Regions from separate parts of the Rhizobium sp. SRDI969 genome, predicted to be linked through region 1. Evidence: predicted binding sites of a transcription regulator. Region 1 holds the regulator's gene; the other holds the start of a gene.
The links. Region 1 encodes PhoB, which activates phosphate uptake and scavenging genes when phosphate is short. Its sites were predicted from a motif close to TGTCATNNANCTGTCAT; they were not measured.

Region 1 (7,480 bases):
CAACTTCAAGACGCCGGTCGTTGAATCCGGCGGCACGGGCGCTGGTCTGAAGGAATTCTGCAAGGGTGTTGGTGAAGACACTATCGATATTGCGAACGCTTCGCGTCCGATCAACAAGAACGAAGCCGAAGCCTGCAAGGCCGCCGGCGTAACCGACATCCAGGAAGTCAAGATCGGCTACGACGGCATCGTCTTCGCAACCGACGCTTCCAACCCTGACGTCGCTTATGTTCCTGCCGACATCTACAAGGCCCTCGCAGCCCAGGTCGTCGTTGACGGCAAGCTTGTCGCTAATCCGTACAAGAAGTGGTCGGAAGTCAACCCGAAGCTTCCGGCTGTTGATATCGCCGTCTACATCCCGGGCGAAAAGCACGGCACCCGCGAAGTCTTCGAACAGAACGTGCTCGCCGCCGGCTGCAAGGCCTCTGGCGCAATCGACGTCATCGCCAAGGAAATCGCCGACAAGGCTGCCCAGGGCAAGGCCTGCGTCGCAGTCCGTAAGGACGGCGTTGCAGTCGACATCGACGGCGACTATCCGGAAACCCTCGCACGCATCGCCGCCAACAAGACCGGCGTCGGCGTATTCGGCCTTTCCTTCTACGAAAACAATGCCGACAAGCTCAAGGTTGCGAGCATGAGCGGTATCGTTCCGTCCACCGAAACGATCGCGAACGGCACCTACCCGGTTTCCCGCCCGCTGTTCTTCTACGTCAAGAAGGCACATCTCGGCGCCGTTCCTGGCCTGAAGGAATACGTCAACTTCTTCGTATCCGACCAGATGATCGGCCCTGACGGTCCGCTCGCCGAATACGGCCTCGTTGCCGCTCCGGATGCTGAACGCGACGCCATCCGCAAGGACGTCGAAGCCGGCAAGTCCATGTAATCACTTTGCCGGCGCAGCGCCTTTCAGCCCGCGCCGGCATTGTCTATGTCCCTGCGCGCCGGCGGTTCTGGAGCTGCAGGGTTGGAATTCCTTCTCCGTGATTGAAGCCGAAGGCAGGCTGATGAAGCTGCCGGGCTTTTTGGGGCTATGGGCCTGGGGACGTATCGAATGAGCACATCCATCATACTTTTGTGCCTTGGGGTGATCGGCGCCGCCGCCTATCTGGTCGCGCGCAGCCGGGCCACGGCGCTTGCCGGAGGCCGATCCTCCGCTTTGCATTCACGGCCAGCCTATTACGGCGCCTATGCGGCGATCTGGGCGGTTCTTCCCGCCCTCATCGTCCTCTGCCTCTGGCTCTCCATCAGCCCCGGCATCATCCAGTCCTCGGTTCGCGGTGCTTTCCCTGACGACATCAAGGCGCAAGTCTCGGTCGAGCAGGATCTTGGCTATTCGACGGTGGCGACGGTCGCCCGCGGCCTGACGATGCTGACCTCGGATGAAACTGCTGCGGTCGGCAACGATCCGGCTGCCCTGCAGGCCAAGCTCCTCGAAAAGGGTGTGCCGCTTGCCAGCCAGCCGCTGCCTTACATGCTCGACGCCGCCAAAAAGCTCAATGCCCTGAGCATGACGAGCCGCATCGCCATGACGGCTGTTGTCTTCGCTCTCGCCATTGCTGGCGCCTTCTATGCGCTGCGCTCCATTGCTCCGCGCTTCCGCGCCCGCAACCGGGTCGAGCGCGTCATGCTCTGGGGCCTGCTGCTCGCCTCCTCGATCGCCATTCTGACGACGATCGGCATCGTGTTCTCCATGCTATCGGAAGCCGCCCGCTTCTTTGCCGCCGTCCCCGCCATGGACTTCTTCTTCGGCACCGTCTGGGATCCGCGCTTTGCCGGCGCCGGCAGCTCGTCCTTCGGTCAGTTCGGCCTAATCCCGCTGCTGCTCGGAACGATCTATATCGGCCTGGTCGCCATGCTGGTCGCCGTGCCGGTCGGCCTCTTCGCCGCCATCTACATGGCCGAATACGCCTCGCCGAAGCTGCGCGGGGTCGCCAAGCCGCTGCTTGAAGTGCTCGCCGGCATTCCGACGATCGTCTACGGCTTCTTCGCGCTCGTCACCGTCGGCCCGTTCCTGCGCGATTTCTCCGCTGAGATCAGCGGCCTTCTGTCCGGCAATTACAGCAATTTCATCCAGGCGCAGAGCGTTCTGACGGCCGGCATCGTCATGGGCATCATGCTGATCCCCTACGTGTCTTCGCTGTCGGACGACATTATCACCGCCGTGCCCCGATCGCTGCGTGACGGTTCGCTCGGTCTTGGTGCCACACGCTCCGAAACCATCAAGAAAGTGGTCTTGCCGGCAGCCCTTCCCGGCATCGTCGGCGCACTGCTGATGACGGCCTCGCGGGCCATCGGCGAAACCATGATCGTCGTGCTGGCCGCTGGTGTCGCCGCCCGCATTCAGATCAATCCCTTCGAGCCGATGACGACGGTGACCGTCAAGATCGTCAATCAGTTGACCGGCGACCTTGAGTTCACCTCGCCGCAGACGCTGGTTGCCTTTGCCCTTGGCATCACGCTGTTCTGCATCACGCTTTGCCTCAATATCTATGCGCTCTACATCGTGCGCAAATACCGGGAGCAGTACGAATGACGGATATTGTTTCTCCCACATCAGGCGTCACCGTTTCCACGGCGCCCGCGCGCCGCGATATCGGCATCAAGCGCCGCTATGCCGCCGAGCGCCGGTTCCAGGCCTATGGCATCGCCGCCATCACCTTCGGTCTCGTCTTCCTCTTCATCCTGCTGTGGACGGTGATCGGCAAAGGCTATACCGCCTTCCAGCAGACGGCGATCACCCTGCCGATCGAGTTTTCCGAGAAGACGATCGACCCGAACAACAAGCGTGCGACCGACCCTTCGGTGCTGATCGCCGCCAACTATCCGGTTCTCCTGCGTGACGCGATCGTCAAGCAGCTGAACATCAATGCCTCGAGCCGTCCCGACGTGCGCGATGCATCCGCCATGCTGTCGAAGAGTGCGCCGATCCAGCTGCGCGATATGGTGATCGCCGATCCGTCGATCATCGGCAAGACGGTCGACGTCACTCTGCTCGCCGACGCCAATGTCGACAGCGCCAGCAAGGGCCAGATCGATCTCTCCGTCGATGAGAAGAACCGCAAGGTCAACGACAAGCAGGTTGCATGGATGAACGAGCTGAAGGCGAGCGGCGCTCTCCACAAGCAGTTCAACACCGGCCTTTTCGTCAACGGCAATTCCAGCCGTCCGGAGGCCGCAGGCCTGGGCGTCGCCCTGATCGGCTCGCTCTACCTGATGCTGATCGTCCTCGTGCTCGCTCTGCCGATCGGCGTCGCCGCCTCGATCTATCTCGAGGAGTTCGCGCCGAAGAACAAGCTGACGGACCTGATCGAGGTCAATATCAACAACCTCGCCGCGGTTCCTTCCATCGTCTACGGCCTGCTCGGTCTTTCCGTCTTCATCAACTTCATCGGCCTGCCGCGCTCGGCTTCGCTGGTTGGCGGCCTGGTGCTGACGCTGATGACCCTGCCGACGATCATCATCGCCACGCGTGCGGCTCTGCGCGCCGTGCCGCCGTCGATCCGCGCCGCAGCGCTCGGCCTCGGCGCGTCGAAGATGCAGATGGTGTTTCACCATGTTCTACCGCTCGCCATGCCAGGCATCCTCACCGGCACGATCATCGGCCTGGCGCACGCGCTCGGCGAAACCGCGCCGCTGCTCCTGATTGGCATGGTCGCCTTCGTCGCCAACGCGCCGACGACACCGCTCGATCCCTCGACGGCTCTGCCCGTACAGGTCTATATGTGGGCCAACGAGGCCGAACGTGCCTTCGTTGAGCGTACTTCGGGTGCCATCATCGTCCTGCTCCTGTTCCTGATCGTCATGAACATGGGCGCCATCCTCTTGCGTCGTCGCTTCGAGCGCCGCTGGTAAACGGAGTTAAACATCATGAACATGTTGACGGAAGCTGCAGTTGAAAAGGCGCTGGATCGCAAGATGAGCAACGTCCCGTATAAGATGATCGGAAAGGAAGTCTCGGTTTACTATGGCGAGAAGCGCGCGCTTTTCGATGTGAACCTGAACGTCCGCGAAAACACCGTAACCGCCCTGATCGGCCCGTCCGGCTGCGGCAAGTCGACCTTCCTGCGGTGCCTCAACCGCATGAACGACACGATCGACGGCTGCCGCGTCACCGGCAAGATCACGCTTGATACCGACGATATCTATGATCCCGATATCGACGTCGTCGAACTTCGCGCCCGCGTCGGCATGGTCTTCCAGAAGCCGAACCCGTTCCCGAAGACGATCTACGAAAACGTCTCCTACGGCCCGCGCATCCATGGCCTTGCCAAGTCGAAGGCCGACCTCGACCAGATCGTCGAGACCAGCCTGCAGCGCGCCGGTCTCTGGAACGAAGTCAAGGACCGCGTGCATGAATCCGGCACCGGCCTGTCCGGCGGTCAGCAGCAGCGCCTCTGCATTGCCCGTGCCGTTGCCGTCAGCCCTGAGGTCATCCTCATGGACGAGCCCTGCTCGGCGCTCGACCCGATCGCCACCGCCAAGGTCGAGGAACTGATCCACGAGCTGCGCGAGAACTACACGATCGTCATCGTCACCCACTCCATGCAGCAGGCCGCGCGTGTCTCGCAGCGCACCGCCATGTTCCACCTTGGCAATCTTGTCGAGGAAAACGACACCGACAAGATGTTCACCAATCCCGACGACCCGCGCACCCAGGACTACATCATGGGTCGTTTCGGCTGATTTTGGCGACACCAAGCCTTCCCGTTATTCGAGGATAAAGCCCCATGGCATCGACACATATTTATTCTGCCTATGATGATGATTTGAAGTTCCTGTCCAGGCGGATTTCCGAAATGGGCGGTCTGGCCGAGCAGATGGTCGCCGAATCCGTCCGGGCGCTCGTCAATGGCGATACCGCGCTGGCGCAGAAGGTCATCTCCGACGACGTGATCCTCGATCATGCCGAACGCGAAATCGGCGACAAGGCGATCGTCACCATTGCCCGCCGTCAGCCGATGGCTGCGGACCTGCGCGAAATCATGGGTTCGATCCGCATCGCCGCCGATCTCGAACGCGTCGGCGACCTCGGCAAGAACACCGCCAAGCGCGTCATCGCCGTCCAAAGCACCGGCGTTCCCCGCAAGCTCGCCCGCGGCCTTGAGCATCTGTCCGAGCTGGCGCTCGTCCAGCTCAAGGAAGTGCTCGACGTCTACACCAATCGTTCCGCCGACAAGGCGAATGCGATCCGCGAACGCGACAACGAGATCGACGCCATGTACACCTCGCTGTTCCGCGAGCTCCTGACCTACATGATGGAAGATCCGCGCAACATCACCAGCTGCACGCATCTTCTCTTCTGCGCCAAGAACATCGAGCGCATCGGCGACCACGCCACCAACATCGCCGAAACGATCTTTTACATGACGACAGGCGCGCAGCCGGAAGGCGACCGTCCGAAGGACGACAGCGCCAACACCGTCGGCGCGGTCACGGAATAACCGTCCGGGCCAGTCGCCCGGACCAGTCAATTGCGTGCGCGCCCGTCCGGGCGCGCAAAGAGGTCGCAGCCAATTTCTGAGTTTGCGCAGGATGCATTGCTTAAATCACCCCCGGTTTAAGGATCATGCGCGAGGAGACCGATACGCATGATCCCGAGAGTTGCAGTTGTTGAAGACGAGGAAGCCCTCAGCGTGCTTCTTCGCTACAATCTCGAAGCGGAAGGCTTCGAGGTCGATACCATTCTTCGTGGCGACGAAGCCGAAATGCGGCTTCAGGAGCGCACTCCCGATCTTCTCATCCTCGATTGGATGCTGCCCGGCGTCTCGGGCATCGAGCTCTGCCGGCGGCTGCGCATGCGGCCGGAAACCGAGCGCCTGCCGATCATCATGCTGACGGCGCGCGGCGAAGAGAGCGAGCGCGTCCGCGGATTGTCGACGGGCGCCGACGATTACGTCGTCAAGCCCTTCTCGACCCCCGAGCTCGTTGCCCGCGTCAAGGCGATGCTGCGCCGCGCCCGTCCCGAGGTGCTGTCGACGGTGCTGAAATGCGGTGACATCGAGCTCGACCGCGAGACCCATCGCGTCCATCGCAAGACCCGTGAAGTCCGCCTCGGCCCCACCGAATTCCGCCTGCTGGAATTCCTGATGTCGTCGCCGGGCCGGGTCTTCTCCCGCTCGCAGCTGTTGGATGGCGTCTGGGGCCACGATATCTATGTCGACGAGCGCACCGTCGACGTCCATGTCGGCCGCCTGCGCAAGGCGCTGAATTTCTCCAACATGCAGGACGTTATCCGCACCGTCCGCGGCGCCGGCTATTCGATGGAAGCCTGAGGGCTTCCGTTCTGGTTACTGACAAGGGCTCGTGCTAACGTCTGCCCCTCACCCTAACCCTCTCCCCGTAAGCGGGGCGAGGGGACGTGCCCCGCGAAAGGTTGGTGGGGATGGAGAGGGTGCGGCATGTCCCTTCGCCCCGCAAGCGGGGAGAAGGTGCCGGCAGGCGGATGAGGGGCAGCCATCCGCACGGACCAAAATTGCATAAAAAACGGGCCACTCGGCCCGTTTCGTCATTCTAGCAATGATCACCCGTTCAGCTGGCCCGGGCTGCCGCCCGGCGGCGTTCGTTGACCGGCTGGTAGGCAAGCTTCTGGTGATAGCCGCAATAAGGCGAATTGTCGGGGGACTCGCAGCCGCAGAAATGGAAGTCGTCCTTCAGCGGATCGCCGACCGGCCACTTGCAGGTGCGTTCGGTCAGCTCCGTCAGGCCGAGGCGTCGGGAAATCGGCACCACCACATTGCCTCTCGGCACATATTCCATTTCCTCGATCGTTTCGATCTCGATCTCTTCCTTCAGCATGGTCGCGCCCTGCTGGCGGGTAACGGTGCGGGTCGTGACCCGTGAGGCGTAGTTCGGCGCGCGCGGCGCCGAGGTATTGCGCTTCGGCGTTCGCGCCGCGGTGTTGGTGCCGCCGGCCTTGGCACGGCCGGGGAGGCACAGCCGATGCACTTTGCCGATGACCGCGTTTCTGCTGACCCCGCCAAGCTGCGCAGCGATCTGGCTGGCGCTCAGTCCTTCGGCCCAAAGTTTCTTGAGTTTCTCGACCCGCTCGTCTGTCCAGTTCATGCCCTGTCTCCACCTTCTGCGTTGGTGATGGCAGAATCCCTCACCGTTGTCCCGGGAGCTCCGAAACAAGAAACGCTTGATCAATTTTGGTGACTAGTTCCGCCGCATGCAGTCTAGTAATTGATCTTTAACCTAGTGTGAGCCTGACTCCGTGACAAGAGTCGCATGAATCCGGATGAATCGAATTCGTAGTTTTCCCCAACTTGCTGCCCCTGCGTGTCATTTCTGCAATAATGCCTGTTGATGACTGGAAATGCCGCTGTACACTCTTGCTGCATACGCTAAGGGCGCCGTTTTGTTGACATTGCAGCGCGAAAAGGAAATAGTGCCACTCGCCGCCGCAAGGCGGCATTTTTGATTTTTCGGGCCTGGTTTCCTTAGCCGGAGTCATTGCCCGGCAACTTGATGGAGATCGCGC
Region 2 (7,480 bases), 370 kb from region 1:
GCTCGGTGATGAAGCCGCGCGCGATGTTGACGCGTTGCTGCTCGCCGCCGGAGAAGGTGGCGGGCGGAAGCTGCCAGAGCGTTTCCGGCAGATTGAGCCTGGCAAGCAGGGCGCCCGCCTTTTGCCGTGCCATGACGGCGTCCTCGCCGCGTGCCACCAGCGGTTCGGCAACCACGTCGATCGCCGCGACGCGCGGCACGGTGCGCAGGAACTGGCTGACATAGCCAAGTGTATTGCGGCGGACGTTGAGCACGGTGCGCGGATCGGTAGAGGCGAGATCGACGATGCGTCCGTCGTGGCAAATGAGGATCTGGCCGGTGTCGACGGCATAATTGCCGTAGATCATCTTGAGCAGCGAGCTCTTGCCGATGCCGGACGGGCCGCCGAGCACGACGCATTCGCCCGATGCGACCGAGAAGGCGACATCGGAGACGACGGGCAACTTGATGCCGTCGCGCAGATGCATGGTGAAGCTCTTCGAGACTTCGGAAACGACGAGGGGCGTTGCCATGATTCTTTCTTCCTTGGTTTAGGACCCAGCGCCGCGCGTCTGAAAGACGCGCAAGGCGTTGTAACATTTGCTCAGACCTGCAGGATCGAGGAGACGAGCAGCTGCGTATAAGGTTCGCGCGGGTCGTCGAGCACGCGGTCGGTCAGCCCGTGTTCGATGACGTAGCCGTCCTTCATCACCATCATCCGGTGCGAGAGCAGGCGTGCGACGGCGAGATCGTGGGTGACGATGATGGCCGAGAGGCCGAGGTCGTTGACGAGGCCGCGCACGAGATCGAGCAGCCGCGCCTGCACCGAGACGTCGAGGCCGCCTGTGGGTTCATCCATGAAGACGAGGCGTGGGCCGGTGACGAGGTTGCGGGCGATCTGCAATCGCTGGCGCATGCCGCCGGAAAAGGCACGCGGCTGGTCGTCGATGCGGTCGGCGTCGATCTCGACGCGTTCGAGCCAGTCGATCGCCGAAGCGCGGATCTTGCCGTAGTGCCGGTCGCCGATCGCCATCAGCCGTTCGCCGACATTGGCGCCGGCAGAAACGGTCATGCGCAGGCCATCGGCCGGGTTCTGGTGCACGAAGCCCCAGTCGGTGCGCATCAGGAAGCGCCGCTCGGCCTCGTTCATGCGATAGAGATCGCGATAGCTGCCATCGCGCATGTGATATTCGACGCTGCCGGTGCTCGGCAGCAGCCGGGTGGAGAGGCAGTTGAGCAGCGTCGTCTTGCCGGAGCCGGATTCACCGACGACGGCGAGCACTTCGCCGGGCCAGAGCTCGAACGAGACGTCGCGGCAGCCGATGCGGTTGCCGTAGAATTTCGAAACGTCGTGGACTTTGAGAAGCGGGGTATCGCTCATTCTGCAGCCTCCCGGGCCAGCATCTCGCCGGCATGTCCGTGCGCGCGGCGGTCTTCGCAATGATCGGTGTCGGAGCAGACGAACATCCGCCCGCCCTTGTCGTCGAGAACCACCTCGTCGAGATAGACGTCCTCGGCGCCGCAAAGGGCGCAGGGCTTGTCGAAGCGCTGGATATCGAAGGGATAATCTTCGAAATCCAGGCTGACGACGTCGGTATAGGGCGGAACCGCATAAATGCGCTTCTCGCGTCCGGCACCGAAGAGCTGCAGCGCGTCCGACATATGCATCTTCGGATTGTCGAATTTCGGCGTCGGCGACGGGTCCATGACATAGCGGCCGTGGACCTTCACCGGATAAGCGTAAGTCCGCGAGATGCGGCCGTTATGAGCGATATCCTCGTAGAGCTTCACATGCATGAGGCCGTATTCTTCAAGCGCGTGCATCTTGCGCGTCTCGGTCTCGCGCGGCTCGAGGAAGCGCAGCGGCTCGGGGATCGGCACCTGGTAGACGAGCACCTGCCCGACCCTAAGCTTTTCTTCGGGAATGCGGTGGCGCGTCTGGATGATCGTTGCATCCTTTGTATGCGTCGTCACCGCGACATTGGCGACCTTCTGGAAGAAGGCGCGAATGGAAACGGCGTTGGTCGTGTCGTCAGCGCCCTGGTCGATGACCTTCAGCACGTCGTCCGGTCCAATGATCGAGGCCGTCACCTGCACGCCGCCGGTGCCCCAGCCATAGGGCATCGGCATTTCGCGCGAGGCGAAGGGCACCTGGTAGCCGGGAATGGCGATCGCCTTCAGGATGGCGCGGCGGATCATCCGCTTGGTCTGTTCGTCGAGATAGGCGAAGTTGTAGCTGGCCAGATCGGTCATTCGGCGGCTTCCTTCATGTCTTCGCCACCGTTGCGGGCGGCTTCGAATTCGCGGCGCATGCGGCGGACGAGATCGAGTTCGGCCTGGAAGTCCACATAATGCGGAAGCTTCAGATGCTCGACGAAGCCCGTCGCCTGGACGTTGTCGGAGTGCGAGATGACGAATTCCTCGTCCTGGGCCGGTGCGGTGATATCCTCGCCGAGCTCTTCGGCGCGAAGCGCACGATCAACAAGCGACATCGCCATCGCCTTGCGTTCGCTCTGGCCGAAGACCAGGCCGTAGCCGCGGGTAAATTGCGGCGGCGCCTTGGCCGACCCCTTGAACTGGTTGACCATCTGGCATTCGGTGATCTGGATCGTGCCGAGCGAGACGGCGAAACCAAGTTCCGGCACGTCGAATTCCACCTCGACGTCGCCGATGCGGATTTCACCGGTGAAGGGGTGGTTGCGGCCATAGCCGCGCTGGGTCGAATAACCGAGCGCCAGCAGGAAGCCCTCGTCGCCGCGGGCAAGCGCCTGCAGGCGGAGATCCCGGGTCATCGGGAATTCCATCGGTTCGCGGGTCAGGTCGCCGATCTCGTGATCTTCCGGCATGTCGCCGTCGGCCTCGATCAGGCCTTCCTCGCCGAGGATCTCGGAGACGCGCATGACACGGCCGGCCTCGGCGACGCGCTGAGCGGGCGTCTCCACCGCCTCGTCCGAAAGCAGCGAGGGATCGAGCAGCCGGTGGGTATAGTCGAAGGTGGGCCCAAGAAGCTGGCCGCCCGGCAGATCCTTGTAGGTCGCCGAGATGCGGCGTTCGATCGTCATATCAGCCGTGTCGAGCGGCCTGGAATAGCCGAAACGTGGCAGCGTCGTGCGGTAAGCGCGCAGCAGGAAGATCGCCTCGATCATGTCACCGCGCGATTGGCGGATGGCGAGGGCAGCGAGTGTGCGGTCGAAAAGCGAAGCCTCGGCCATGACGCGGTCGACGGCGAGCGCCAACTGCGCCACGATCTGTTCGATGCCGATCGCCGGCAGCGAACGGTCGCCGCGGCGGCGGTCGGCGAGCAGGCGGTGGGCATTGGCGATGGCGGTCTCGCCACCCTTGACGGCAACATACATGAGCTCAGATCTCCGTTGCTGTGATCTTGGTGGTGCGCGGCAGGCAGAGGAAACGCCTGCCCGCTGTCAGCGCGATGTCGACGCCGCGCGGAAAGAGCGCGCGGTTCTCGGTCCAGAGCCGCAGGAAGGTCTCCGGCAGGCCGATCGGCGCGATCTCCGTCACGCTCTGGATGCCGGGACCCATCAGCGCCAGCCTGCGGCCACCCTCGAGATTGGCGAGTTCGATGATGAGGGTCGTCGAGCGGTCGGGATATTCCTGCGTGCCTGATGCAAAGAGGCCGAAGGAGGAAAGTGCGGTGCCGGCCTCGGTGAAGGCAAAGCGCGCCTCGGCTTTTTCGGTGGTCAACGGTGCGCCGGTATGGAAGCCGAGCCACTCCGGCACGGCGGATCTCGCCAGTCCCTGTGAAAGCCAGACTGACGTGTCGTGGTCGCAAAGCGTCAGCGCGATCGTGCCGGCGGCGATGCCGAGCGGTGCCGGCGGAGCGACATCGGGCTGAACGGTCTGGATCGTGCCGGGGCGGGCCATGCCGTCCATCAGCATCTTGAAGACGCTTTGGGCATGGAAGACCGGCTCGGCAAAGCCGCCGGTCAAAGCTTCTGTCTTCAGGCCCATCAGTTGTCTCCCCGCACCATGGTGAAGAAATCGACGCGGGTTGCCGCCGTCTCGTCCGCCTTGCGGCGTTCGGCATCGGCGATCCGCTCAGTGATCGGTAAAAGCAGGGCCCGTTCGACGAAGTCCTTCGTCGCCTCCTCCTGCCAGAGCGCGTCGAAGATCGCCGCAAGCCTGGCCTTCTCGCGGTCGGTGCCGAGCGCCTGGGCATGGCCGACCGAACCGGTGTCGAGCCGGACGGTCGCTCGCGTCACGGTCACTTCGCCCAGATTGAAGGGAGCGCCGCCGCCGCCGATGCGTCCGCGCACCATCACCAGCCCGGTTTCCGGTCCGCGCACCGGATGGGCCACAGGCTTTTCCGGCAGCGCATCGAAGACCGCCTGGAGTTCGCTGCGCTCCGCGCGCGCCAGCAGATCGGCGGCGCGTTTGCGCCCGGATGCCGTCTGTGACGCAGCGTCTTTCCTGTCCGCTGATATCATCGCCGCTTCCCTCCAAATGTCTATTGATATAGACAACCATACAAGCTATACTTAGCTCTAAATCGATGTCGTGACAAGCGTGTGACATCGAGAGTTAAATGGACGAGCAGGGGTGGAATGGCGGGATTGAAGCAGGTGCAAAGGCAAACCGGCGTGGCGCTCTGGCGCCAGATCGCCGATCGGATTCGTGAGGCGATCAGCACGGGAGCCTATGACGAAACGGGAATGGTGCCGCCGGAAACAATGCTGGCGCTGCAATTCGGCGTCAACCGGCATACGGTGCGTAGCGCGCTGGCGGCATTGGCGCAGGAGGGTATCGTCCGTGCGGTACAGGGTCGCGGCACGCTGATCGAGCGTAAGGAGCGACTGAACTTCCCGATCACCCGGCGCACCCGTTTTACCGCCGGCATCGGCGATCAAGCCCGAGAGATGCGCGGCCTTCTGCTCGATGAGGCAAAGGAAGAAGCGAGTGCCGAGATTGCCCGCTGGCTGGGCCTGAAGCCGGGAGAAGAGGTGATCCGCCTGGAAACATTGCGTCAGGCGGACAAGCGGCCGGTTTCAAGGGCGACGAGCTGGTTTCCCGCCAAGCGCTTTGCCGGTATCGGTGAGGCCTACCGGACGGGAGAATCGATTACCAAGGCTTTCGCCGAACTCGGCCTGCCGGATTATGTCCGGGCGACGACCGAAGTGACGGCCGCCCATGCGAGTGCGGCCGACATGGCCGACCTCGAACTCACCCCCGGCGCGATCCTGCTGATCGCCAAGGCGATGAATACCGATCTTGAGGGTGTGCCGGTGCAATATTCGATCAGCCGTTTCGCGGCCGACCGGGTACAGTTCACCATCGAGAACTGAGCGCCTTTCTCCGCCTAGAGCAATTCCAGCAAAAGTGTGCAGCGGTTTTGCGCCAGGTAATTGCGTGAAAACAAAGAGTTAGAGCAATTTCGTGATTCGAAGAAAAACGGAATTGCTCTAAGGGGGAAAGATCAGCTGCGATCAATGTGCGCCCGACATGTCACCGAGCACTTCCTTGGACGCGACGGTGGAATCCGCCTTCAGCTTGTAGACCATCGGCACGCCGGTCGCGAGGTTGAGGGCGAGCACGCCTTCGCGGGTGAGCTTGTCGAGCACCATGACAAGCGAGCGCAGCGAATTGCCGTGCGCGGCAACCAGCACCTTCTCGCCTCTGAGCACGCGCGGCAGAATTTCGGTGAGGTAGTAGGGCCAGACGCGGGCGCCGGTGTCGCGCAGGCTTTCACCGCCGGGCGGCGGCACGTCATAGGAGCGGCGCCAGATATGCACCTGTTCCTCGCCCCATTTGGCGCGCGCATCATCCTTGTTGAGGCCGGAGAGATCGCCGTAATCGCGCTCGTTCAGCGCCTGGTCGCTGATCGTCAGGAGATCGGGCTGGCCGACCTTGTCGAGGATGAGCTTCAGCGTGTGCTGCGCGCGCACCAGCACCGAGGTATAGGCGACATCGAATTTGATGCCGTATTCGGCGAGCGCCGCCCCGCCGGCATTGGCTTCCTGGACGCCGAGCTCGGTCAGATCGGGATCCTTCCAGCCGGTGAAGAGATTCTTCAGGTTCCAGTCACTCTGGCCGTGGCGAACGAGGACGAGGGTACCGCTCATGAATATGCCTCCGTAGTATCGTTAAGAGGAAGAAAGCCCGAGCACGTCGAGCATGGAATAGAGACCCGGCTTCTTGTCGCGCGCCCAAAGCGCCGCCTTGATGGCGCCGCGCGCGAAGATCGAGCGGTCGGCCGCACTGTGCGATAGGGTGACGATTTCACCTTCGCCGGCGAAAAGCACGGAATGCTCGCCGATGACCGAGCCGCCGCGCAGCGTCGCAAAGCCGATCGTGCCCGCTTCGCGGGCGCCAGTATGGCCGTCGCGCACCCGGACCGATTTCGCGGCAAGATCGATGCCGCGCCCCTTGGCCGCAGCCTCGCCGAGGAGAAGGGCGGTGCCGGACGGCGCATCTACCTTGTGCTTGTGGTGCATTTCCAGGATCTCGATATCCCAGTCATCAGGATCGAGCGCTCGCGCTGCCTGCTTTGCGAGCACGCTGAGCAGATTGACGCCGAGGCTCATATTGCCCGACTTGACGATGCGGGCATGGCGGGCGGCGGCGGCGATCCTCGCATTGTCGTCGTCCGAACAGCCGGTCGTGCCGATGACATGGACGATGCGGGCCTGCGCGGCGAGGCCCGAGAATTCCACTGTTGCGGCAGGCGAGGTGAAGTCGAGCACGCCTTCGGCATCGAGAAAGGCGTTGAGCGGATCGTCGCCGATGATGACACCAGTCGGGCCGAGACCGGCGATCTCGCCGGCATCCTTGCCGACGAAGGGCGAGCCGGCGCGCTCGACCGCGGCATGCAGCCTGACGCCTTCGATCGAGTGGATGAGCCGGATCAAAGTCTGCCCCATGCGTCCGGCTGCGCCAACCACCACCAGTTTCATCGCAGCATCGCTCATGTCAGTCTCACCAGGTCAGTTTGAATCGGAGGCCGAAGGCCTCTGCAGGTTGTTGAGGCGAGCGTAAAGACCGTCGCTGACCTTCGCAAGCGTCTCGTGATTGCCTTCCTCGACGACACGGCCCTGCTGCATGACGACGATCTTGTCGGCGCGTACCACGGTCGAAAGCCGGTGGGCGATGACGACGACGGTGCGTCCGCTCATCGCTTCGTCGAGCGCCTTCTGCACGGCGGCTTCGGATTCGGTGTCGAGGGCCGAGGTCGCCTCGTCGAGAAGCAGGATCGGCGCATTGCGCACCAGGGCGCGCGCGATCGATAGCCGCTGGCGCTGGCCGCCGGAAAGCGTCACGCCGTTTTCGCCGACCGGCGTCTCGTAACCTTGCGGCTGTGCTGAGATGAAATCATGCGCATAGGCAAGCCGCGCCGCCTCTTCCACCTCGGCATCGGTCGCTTCCGGCCGGCCATAGCGGATATTGTCGCGGATCGTGCCCTCGAACAGATAGGGCTGCTGCGAGACATAGGCGAGCTGCTGGCGCAGCGACTTCTTGGTGATGTGGGCGATATCCTGCCCGTCGATCAG

Region 2: the regulator PhoB is predicted to act here: its motif matches at 4,494-4,510, upstream of phnF (phosphonate metabolism transcriptional regulator PhnF).

Annotation. Positions count from the first base shown of each region.
Region 1 covers NZ_CP104035.1:169,899-177,378, forward strand. The annotation lists gene N2A41_RS00860 (substrate-binding domain-containing protein) at 1-883, shown strand, start outside; gene pstC (phosphate ABC transporter permease subunit PstC) at 1,052-2,533, shown strand; gene pstA (phosphate ABC transporter permease PstA) at 2,530-3,852, shown strand; gene pstB (phosphate ABC transporter ATP-binding protein PstB) at 3,868-4,683, shown strand; gene phoU (phosphate signaling complex protein PhoU) at 4,728-5,441, shown strand; gene phoB (phosphate regulon transcriptional regulator PhoB) at 5,589-6,272, shown strand; gene N2A41_RS00890 (GcrA family cell cycle regulator) at 6,529-7,062, opposite strand.
Region 2 covers NZ_CP104035.1:4,701,188-4,708,667, forward strand. The annotation lists gene phnL (phosphonate C-P lyase system protein PhnL) at 1-511, opposite strand, end outside; gene phnK (phosphonate C-P lyase system protein PhnK) at 583-1,359, opposite strand; gene N2A41_RS23125 (alpha-D-ribose 1-methylphosphonate 5-phosphate C-P-lyase PhnJ) at 1,356-2,231, opposite strand; gene N2A41_RS23130 (carbon-phosphorus lyase complex subunit PhnI) at 2,228-3,334, opposite strand; gene phnH (phosphonate C-P lyase system protein PhnH) at 3,339-3,947, opposite strand; gene phnG (phosphonate C-P lyase system protein PhnG) at 3,947-4,423, opposite strand; gene phnF (phosphonate metabolism transcriptional regulator PhnF) at 4,541-5,278, shown strand; gene N2A41_RS23150 (2,3-bisphosphoglycerate-dependent phosphoglycerate mutase) at 5,420-6,055, opposite strand; gene dapB (4-hydroxy-tetrahydrodipicolinate reductase) at 6,077-6,901, opposite strand; gene N2A41_RS23160 (ABC transporter ATP-binding protein) at 6,917-7,480, opposite strand, start outside.